Regions from separate parts of the Comamonas flocculans genome, predicted to be linked through region 2. Evidence: predicted binding sites of a transcription regulator. Region 2 holds the regulator's gene; the other holds the start of a gene.
The links. The regulator FNR, encoded in region 2, switches genes on or off when oxygen is low (the NO sensors DNR and NnrR bind a similar motif). The targets are predictions, from matches to a motif close to TTGATNNNNATCAA.
Positions count from the first base shown of each region.

Region 1: FOZ74_RS00470 (cbb3-type cytochrome c oxidase subunit I) is a predicted target of FNR. The motif match lies at 2,517-2,530, and genes of this name have one in related genera.

Region 1 is NZ_CP042344.1:96,219-100,092, reverse strand. It holds gene FOZ74_RS00480 (c-type cytochrome) at 1-196, opposite strand, end outside; gene FOZ74_RS00475 (cbb3-type cytochrome c oxidase subunit II) at 231-818, opposite strand; gene FOZ74_RS00470 (cbb3-type cytochrome c oxidase subunit I) at 808-2,475, opposite strand; gene tsaD (tRNA (adenosine(37)-N6)-threonylcarbamoyltransferase complex transferase subunit TsaD) at 2,662-3,705, shown strand; gene FOZ74_RS00460 (DUF2242 domain-containing protein) at 3,761-3,874, shown strand, end outside.
Region 2 is NZ_CP042344.1:2,289,865-2,293,738, reverse strand. It holds gene FOZ74_RS11020 (diguanylate cyclase domain-containing protein) at 1-90, opposite strand, end outside; gene hemN (oxygen-independent coproporphyrinogen III oxidase) at 260-1,645, opposite strand; gene fnr (fumarate/nitrate reduction transcriptional regulator Fnr) at 1,789-2,511, shown strand; gene arfB (alternative ribosome rescue aminoacyl-tRNA hydrolase ArfB) at 2,573-2,977, opposite strand; gene FOZ74_RS11000 (DMT family transporter) at 3,012-3,874, shown strand, end outside.

The sequences.
Region 1 (3,874 bases), 1.1 Mb from region 2:
CCTGCAGGTCGGCCAGCGTGCGCTCGTCACCCATCCAGGGGCGGCTGTAGGGGCCGGAGATGGCGATGTAGATGATGCCGAAGAGCACCATGCCGATGGCGATCAGCGCCGGCAGCAGCGGCATCGGCCGGATGCGCTCTTCCGGATCGGTGCTCTCGCGCTGCTGGGCCTCGGGACGTTCATTGGAATTGGGCATGCATTACCTCACAGGTTCAGTCCGGTCGGCGCGCTCATTGCGGGTCGGCCGGCACGATCGGGTAGTTGCGCTTGAGCGACTGCAGGTACTTGACCAGATCCAGCGCCTCCGGCTTGGCCACGACCACCTTGCCCTCGGGAGCGGTGCCCGGCGGCAGGTTGACCACGGTCTCGTCCTTGTCCGCCTTGTCCTTGACCTCGAACATGTAGGGGTAGGACGGCATGATCGATTCCTTGACATAGGCGCGCGGCTGGTACAGGTGTCCCAGGTTCCAGTCCAGGCTGGGCTGGCGCACGCCGATGTTGAACAGGTCGGGCCCGGTGCGCATGCTGCCCAGCAGGTGCGGGCGGTCGTAGGTGTAGTCCGCCGGCACCGACACGCGGCCCCAGCCGCGCTTGGCGTCGGGGGCGAAGCTGGCGTCGCGCGGCTGCTGGGTGTGGCAATACATGCAGCCGTTGGCGATGTAGACCTCGCGCCCGCGCAGCTCGGCGCTGGTATAGGGCTTGAGTCCGTCGGGCGCGGGGATGTCGCGCACCTGGAAGTAGGGGATGAGCACCAGCGCCGCCACGGCGATGGTGAAGGTCACCATGGTGCCGGTGATCAGCTTGACTTCATTTTCCATGGGCCACCTCCAGCTTGCGCGGCTCGTGGTTGAACAGGGCGGCGCCGGTGCGGTTGGGGCCGAAGCGCAGCACCATCACCAGCACGTGGAAGGCGAAGATCAGGTGGCTGGCAACCATCATCGAGCCGCCTATGCTGCGCCAGTAGAGGTAGGGAATGGTGAGCGTGACCGAATCCATGAAGGGACGCGACTCGTCGAGCATGGCCAGGCCCTGCAGCCACCCGCCGTAGGTCAGCGGGCCGAAGTAGATCAGGATGCCGATCGCGGCGAGCCAGAAGTGCCAGGAAATCAGCCTGGGGAAGGGCCATTCCCAGCGCAGGATGCGTGGCAGCATGAAGTAGACGGCGCCGAACAGCACCATGGTCACGAAGCCGTAGGCGCCCAGGTGGGCGTGGGCCACGGTGAAGTGCGTGAAGTGCGCGACGCGGTTGACCGAGCGCAGCGCCTCGAACGAGCCCTGCACCGACGACAGCATGTACATGAAGCCGCCGAACATCATGAAGCGCAGCGTGGGCGAGTACAGCGCCAGCTTCATGCGGCCCCACATGGTGCCGGCCATGTTCACCGAGAACGCGGCCACCGGCACGATCATCATCATGCTCTGCACGATCGAGAGCGTGATCAGCCACTCGGGCACCGGCCCGCCCACCAGGTGGTGTCCGCCGACCTGGGCGTAGAAGAATGCCAGCGTCCAGAAACCCAGGATGGACAGGTTGTAGGAGCTCACGCGCCGCCCTATCACCTTGGGCAGGAAGTAGTAGATCGCGCCCAGCGCCGCCGGCGTGAACCACAGGCCCAGCACATTGTGGCCATACCACCAGTTCATCGTGGCCTGCTCCACGCCGTAGTGCGCGCCGGGGAACTTGGCCACGGTGAACAGCAGCGCGATCCACAGCAGCGAGCCCACGTGGTACCAGGCGCTCACGTAGATTTCATGTGCCTTGCGATGCACCACTGTGGAGATCACCGGAATGATGATGCAGACGAAGCCCAGCACCAGGAAGATGCCGATCTGCCACGGGATCTCGAGATATTCCATGCCGGCCGTCCAGCCCGCGCCAAAGCCGCCGATGGCGCTGGCGATGCCGACGTTGATCAGCGCGCCGCCCATCATCACGAACAGCGGCCCGCGCAGCGGCGTGCGCATCAGGCGCGGCAGCAGCCAGACGATGATGCCCAGCTCGCAGTTGGTGATCCAGCCGTAGAGCACCGCCGTCAGGTGGTAGGTGCGCATGCGCCCGAAGGTCTCCCAGGCCTCGCCCACCAGCCAGTCGGGCCAGTGCAGCTTGAGCGAGGCGGTCAGGCCTGCGAGCGAGCCCACCACCAGCCACATCACCGCGAAGCCGATGAACATGAAGGCCGGAAACGAGGTGGAGCGGTCGGCCTCGATGCGGTCTTCCAGCTCCTGCGGGTCCTCGGCCTGCTGCAGTTCGCGGCCCTTGTCCTGGGTCTCGTCGATGGCCTGCTGCAGCCGCGCCTCGCCGCTCGGGGTCAGCGAGGGATCATCGGCCTTGCCCACCTCGCCCGGGGCAAAAATCGTGCCGGCGGCCTTGGGGTTTTCCACGAACAACCCCTTGCGCATGGACCACATGAAGGCAAAAAGCCCTATGAGGGACAGCACAAAGGCCGACAACAGGCTGACTACTGCGCTGTCCATGACGGCTTCCTTTTCTCAAGCATATTTTCAGGATGTGGGAATTGAAGAAAATCAAGTATCGGGTAGACCCGAAGATTATAGAAAGTGCCTGCCCCGCGAAGCACCAGATACCCTTATGCAAGTCCGGGTTCTCGAGAACCCGGCCGGGCGCCTGCAGCCGGCAGCGCCAGCCCTACACTTGCGCCCATGCACCGCCTGATCCTCGGCATTGAATCTTCCTGTGACGAAACCGGCGTGGCGCTGGTGCGCGTGCGCGACGCCAAGGCCCGCCCCGAACTGCTGGCGCAGGCGCTGCACAGCCAGATCGCCATGCACCAGGCCTATGGCGGCGTGGTGCCCGAGCTCGCCAGCCGCGACCACATTCGCCGCGTGCTGCCGCTCACGCAGGCCGTGCTGCAGCAGGCCGGCGTGGCGCTGTCCGCGCTCGATCTGGTGGCCTTCACGCGCGGACCAGGCCTGGCCGGCGCGCTGCTGGTGGGCGCGGGCGTGGCCTGCGCCATGGGCGCCGCGCTGGACCTGCCGGTGCTGGGCGTGCACCACCTCGAAGGCCATCTGCTGTCGCCTTTTCTCGGGGCCGACCCGCCCGAGTTCCCCTTCGTCGCGCTGCTGGTCTCGGGCGGACACACCCAGCTCATGCGGGTGGATGCGGTGGGCAGCTACGAACTGCTCGGTGAAACCGTGGACGACGCTGCCGGCGAGGCCTTCGACAAGTCGGCCAAGCTGCTCGGGCTGCCCTATCCGGGCGGGCCGGCGCTGGCCCGGCTGGCCGAGGGCGGCAGGGCCGAGGCCTTCAAGCTGCCTCGGCCCCTGCTGCACAGCGGCACGCTGGATTTTTCCTTTGCCGGCCTCAAGACCGCCGTGCTCACCCAGGCGCGCAAGCTGGGCGAGGACCTGCCGGCGCACACCGCGGACCTGGCCGCCAGCACCCAGGCGGCCATCGTCGAGGTGCTGGTGAAGAAGTCGCTGGCGGCGCTGCAGCAGAGCGGGCTGCGGCGCCTGGTGGTGGCCGGCGGCGTGGGCGCCAACGCGCGGCTGCGCGCGCAGCTGGATGCGGCCTGCGCCGCGCGCGGCCTGCGCGTGCACTACCCCGAGCTGCACCTGTGCACCGACAACGGCGCGATGATCGCCATGGCGGCGGCGATGCGCGTGCAGGCCGGGCTGGCGCGGCCGACGCGCGACTATGCCTTCGACGTGCTGCCGCGCTGGTCCTTGCAGGATATTGCTGCCTGAAACAGGCGGTGAACCCCCCTGCGCGCGACCGGCACTGCTGCACAATCGGTCTTCCATGCCGATCGCCAGACACCCCTTTGCGCTTCATCTCGGCCTCGCGGCGCTGCTGCTCGCGGGCGCGCTGACGGGCTGCGCGCGCCTGCCCGAAGCGCTGCCCGGGCCCGAGCGC
Region 2 (3,874 bases):
CTGCCAGCCGTTGAGCACCAGCACCAGGCCCGCCGCCAACCATGCCAGCCCCAGCCACCACCATGGGCTGCGCGCATGCGATGGCTGCAAGGAAGGTGTGGCTGACAAAAAGGACTCCGTCGATCACCCGGGCAGCCGCCACTGTATACGAAGGCCCCCGCACGTCGCGCCGGCCGCGGTGGCGGCGTCATTCGGCCTTGCATTGCAGCGCAGGCCCGGGGCATTGCATGCAGTTGCCACCCTGGAAGGCGACGCCGCGTCAGAGGATCTTGGAATACTGCGCGCGGCTCTCGCGCGCCTGCAGGTACTTGTCGAACACCATGGCGATGCCGCGCACGAAGAACCAGCCCATGGGGGTGACGTCGATGGCGTTGGCGCTCAGATGCACCAGGCCGTCGTCGTGCATGGCGCGCAGACGCGCGAGCTCGCTGGCGAAGGTGGCGCGAAAGTCGATCAGGTGCGCCGCCTCCACCGACTCGAACTGCACGCGGCCCTGGCACATCAGCGCGTTGATGACGGCGCGGCGCAACACGTCGTCATGGCTCAGGGCCACGCCGCGCACGATGGGCAGGTGCCCGTGGTCGAGCATGTCCTGGTATTGCAGCAGGTCCTTGGCGTTCTGGCTGTAGGTGGCGCCGACCTTGCCTATGGCCGAGATGCCCAGCGAGATCAGGTCGCAGTCGGGCTGGGTGCTGTAGCCCTGGAAGTTGCGGTGCAGCCGCCCCTGGCGCTTGGCCACGGCGAGCGAGTCGTCCGGGAGCGCGAAATGGTCCATGCCGATGTAGACGTAGCCCACCTCCTCGAAGGCCGCTATCGAGTGCGACAGCATGGCCACCTTGTGATTGGCCACCGGAATGTCGGCGGTCTTGATGTGGCGCTGCGACTTCACGCGCGCGGGCAGGTGGGCGTAGGCGTAGAGCGCGATGCGGTCGGGCCGCAGCTCGGCCATCTGCGCGATGGTGCGCGCGAACGATTCGGGCGTCTGCTTGGGCAGGCCGTAGATCAGGTCGGCGTTGATGGAATCAAAGCCGATGCGCCGCGCGGCCGCGACCAGCTCGAACACCTGCTCGGCCGGCTGCACGCGGTGCACCGCCTTCTGCACCTCGGGGTCGAAGTCCTGCACGCCGAAGCTCAGGCGGTTGAAGCCCAGCTCGCGGATCACCTGCAGGCGTTCGGCGCTGATGGTGCGCGGGTCTATCTCTATCGAGTATTCACCCTTGGGCGCAAAGGCAAAGCGCTTGCGCAGCATGGCCATCAGGTCGGCCAGTTCCTCGTCGTTCAGGAAGGTGGGCGTGCCGCCGCCAAAGTGCAGCTGGCTCACGCTCTGGCCGGGCCCGCCCAGGTGCTTGACGTGCAGGTCGAGCTCGCGCTCGACGTAGGCAAGATAGGGCGCGGCGCGCTCGTGGTGCTTGGTGATGATCTTGTTGCAGGCGCAGTAGTAGCACAGCGATTCGCAGAACGGCAAGTGCACGTACAGCGACAGCGGCTGCGCCGCCAGGCTCGTGCCGAGCTGGCGCTGGGCGAGCGCATGGCGGTAGTCTTCTTCGCCGAAGGCTTCGACGAAGCGGTCGGCCGTCGGGTAGGAGGTGTAGCGCGGCCCCGGCACGTCGAAGCGGGAGATGAGCTCTGGGGTAATCGTGGGCATGGCAGTCCTGAATGGCAATGCGGCCATCCGATGCAAACGCAGAACTGTCGCCGTCGCTGCTGCCGCTGTCTTTGATCGCCATCAAGGAATCGGGGCGGGCCATCCTAGAATCACCCATCCCTGCCCCAGAGGACAAGCCAGCCATGCCCCACCGCGCCCTCCAGATCGCCTGTTCGCGCTGCAGCCTGCGCGAACTGTGCATGCCCGTGGACATCAGCGCGGCCGACATGGAGCGCCTCGATACGCTGGTGACCACGCGCCGGCGCGTCAAGCGCGGCAAGCCGCTGTATTCGCGCGGCGACCGTTTCAGCGCGCTGTACGCGATCCGCTCGGGCTTCTTCAAGACGCGCGTGACCGCCAGCGACGGGCGCGAGCAGGTCACGGGCTTTCAGATGGCCGGCGAGATCATGGGGCTCGACGGCATCGTCTCGGACGAGCACACCTGCGACGCGCTGGCGCTGGAAGACGCCGAGGTCTGCGAAATGCCCTACGACCGCATCGAGTCGCTGTCGCGCGAGGTGCCGGCGCTGCAGACCCATGTGCACAAGATCATGAGCCGCGAGATCGTGCGCGACCATGGCGTGATGCTGCTGCTGGGCAGCATGCGCGCCGAAGAGCGCGTCGCCTCCTTCCTGATGAATCTGCTGCAGCGCCTGCACGTGCGCGGCTTCTCCGAGGCCGAGCTGGTGCTGCGCATGACGCGCGAGGAAATCGGCAGCTACCTGGGGCTGACGCTGGAGACGGTGAGCCGCACCTTCTCGCGCTTTGCCGACGAGGGGCTGATCGAGGTCAAGCACCGCCAGGTGCGCATTCTGGACGGCGCCGGCCTGCAGACCATCGTGGACAGCGCCGGAAGCCGGCGTTGAGAACTCTGTTTTACATAGCTTGATGCGCTGGATGGGCGGGCGTTTCAGCCGGATTTCATTCTCAATCTCGGGGCTGGCCGCGCAAGGCTTTCACGGCCCCGCGCAGGCGCTTGGCCTGCAGGCGCCGCTCCCGCGAGGCGCGCGTGGGCCGCGTCGCCTTGCGTGGCAGGACGGGGCGCGCCGCCTGCTCCACCAGCTCCCGCAGGCGCGCCAGCGCGTCGCGCCGGTTGGCCTGCTGCGTGCGGTAGCGCTGCGCCTTGATGAGCACCTGGCCCTCGGTGGTGACGCGGGCGTCGGACAACGCCAGGATGCGCTGCTTGAGCTCGGCGGGCAGGGCGGAGGCGGCCACGTCAAAGCGCAGGTGCACCGCGCTCGAGACCTTGTTCACGTTCTGCCCGCCCGCGCCCTGCGCGCGGATCGCGGTGATCTGCGCCTCGCGCTCGAGCAGCGCTGCCGTGGTTACCATCCCCGCCCCTTCTAGCCCTCGCCGATTGCCCCCAATGTCCCTGCTCTCGCGCCGACAAACGGTCGGCCTCGTCCTGCTGGTGCTTGCCTGGGGCATCAACTGGCCGGTCATGAAGGTGACGCTGCGCGAGATGGGGCCCCTGCATTTTCGCGCGTTGACCATGTTCGGCGGCGCGCTGGTGCTGGCGCTGTATTTTCGCTCGCGCGGCCTGCGCCTGCTGCCGCACGGCTGGGCCGAATGGCGCGCGGTGGTGGTGCTGGGGCTGCCCAACATTCTGGGCTGGCACGCCCTGTCCATCATCGGCGTGGCGCAACTGCCTGCGGGACGCGCGGCCACGCTGGGCTTCACCATGCCGGTCTGGACGGTGCTGCTGTCGGTGCTGTTCTACCGCGAAAAGCTCACCGGACGGCTGCTGGTGGGCGTGCTGGCGGTCCTGGCGGGCATCACGCTGCTGCTGTGGAACGAGCTGGCCCAGATTGCCGGGCGTCCGGCCGGCATCGCCTGGATGCAGGGCGCGGCCTTCAGCTGGGCGCTGGGCACCATCTGGATGCGCCGCGCCCACCTGAGCATGCCGGCCGAAACCCTGGTGGTCTGGATGATGGTGCTGGCCTCCCTGGCGCTGTGGCCGCTGGCCATCTGGCTGGAGCCGCCGCAGCAGTGGCATTTCAGCGCCCCGGTCTGGGCCAGCCTGGTGTGGAGCGTGTTCATCAACTACGGGCTGGCCCAGGTGATCTGGTTTGCGCTGGTGCGCGTGCTGCCGCCCACCACCAGCGCGATGAGCGTGATGGCCGTGCCCATGGTCGGCATCCTGAGCGCACCCTTCGTGATCGGTGAATGGCCGCACTGGCAAGACCTCGCGGCCATGGTCTGCGTGGTCGTCGCCATCGGCGCGGTGCT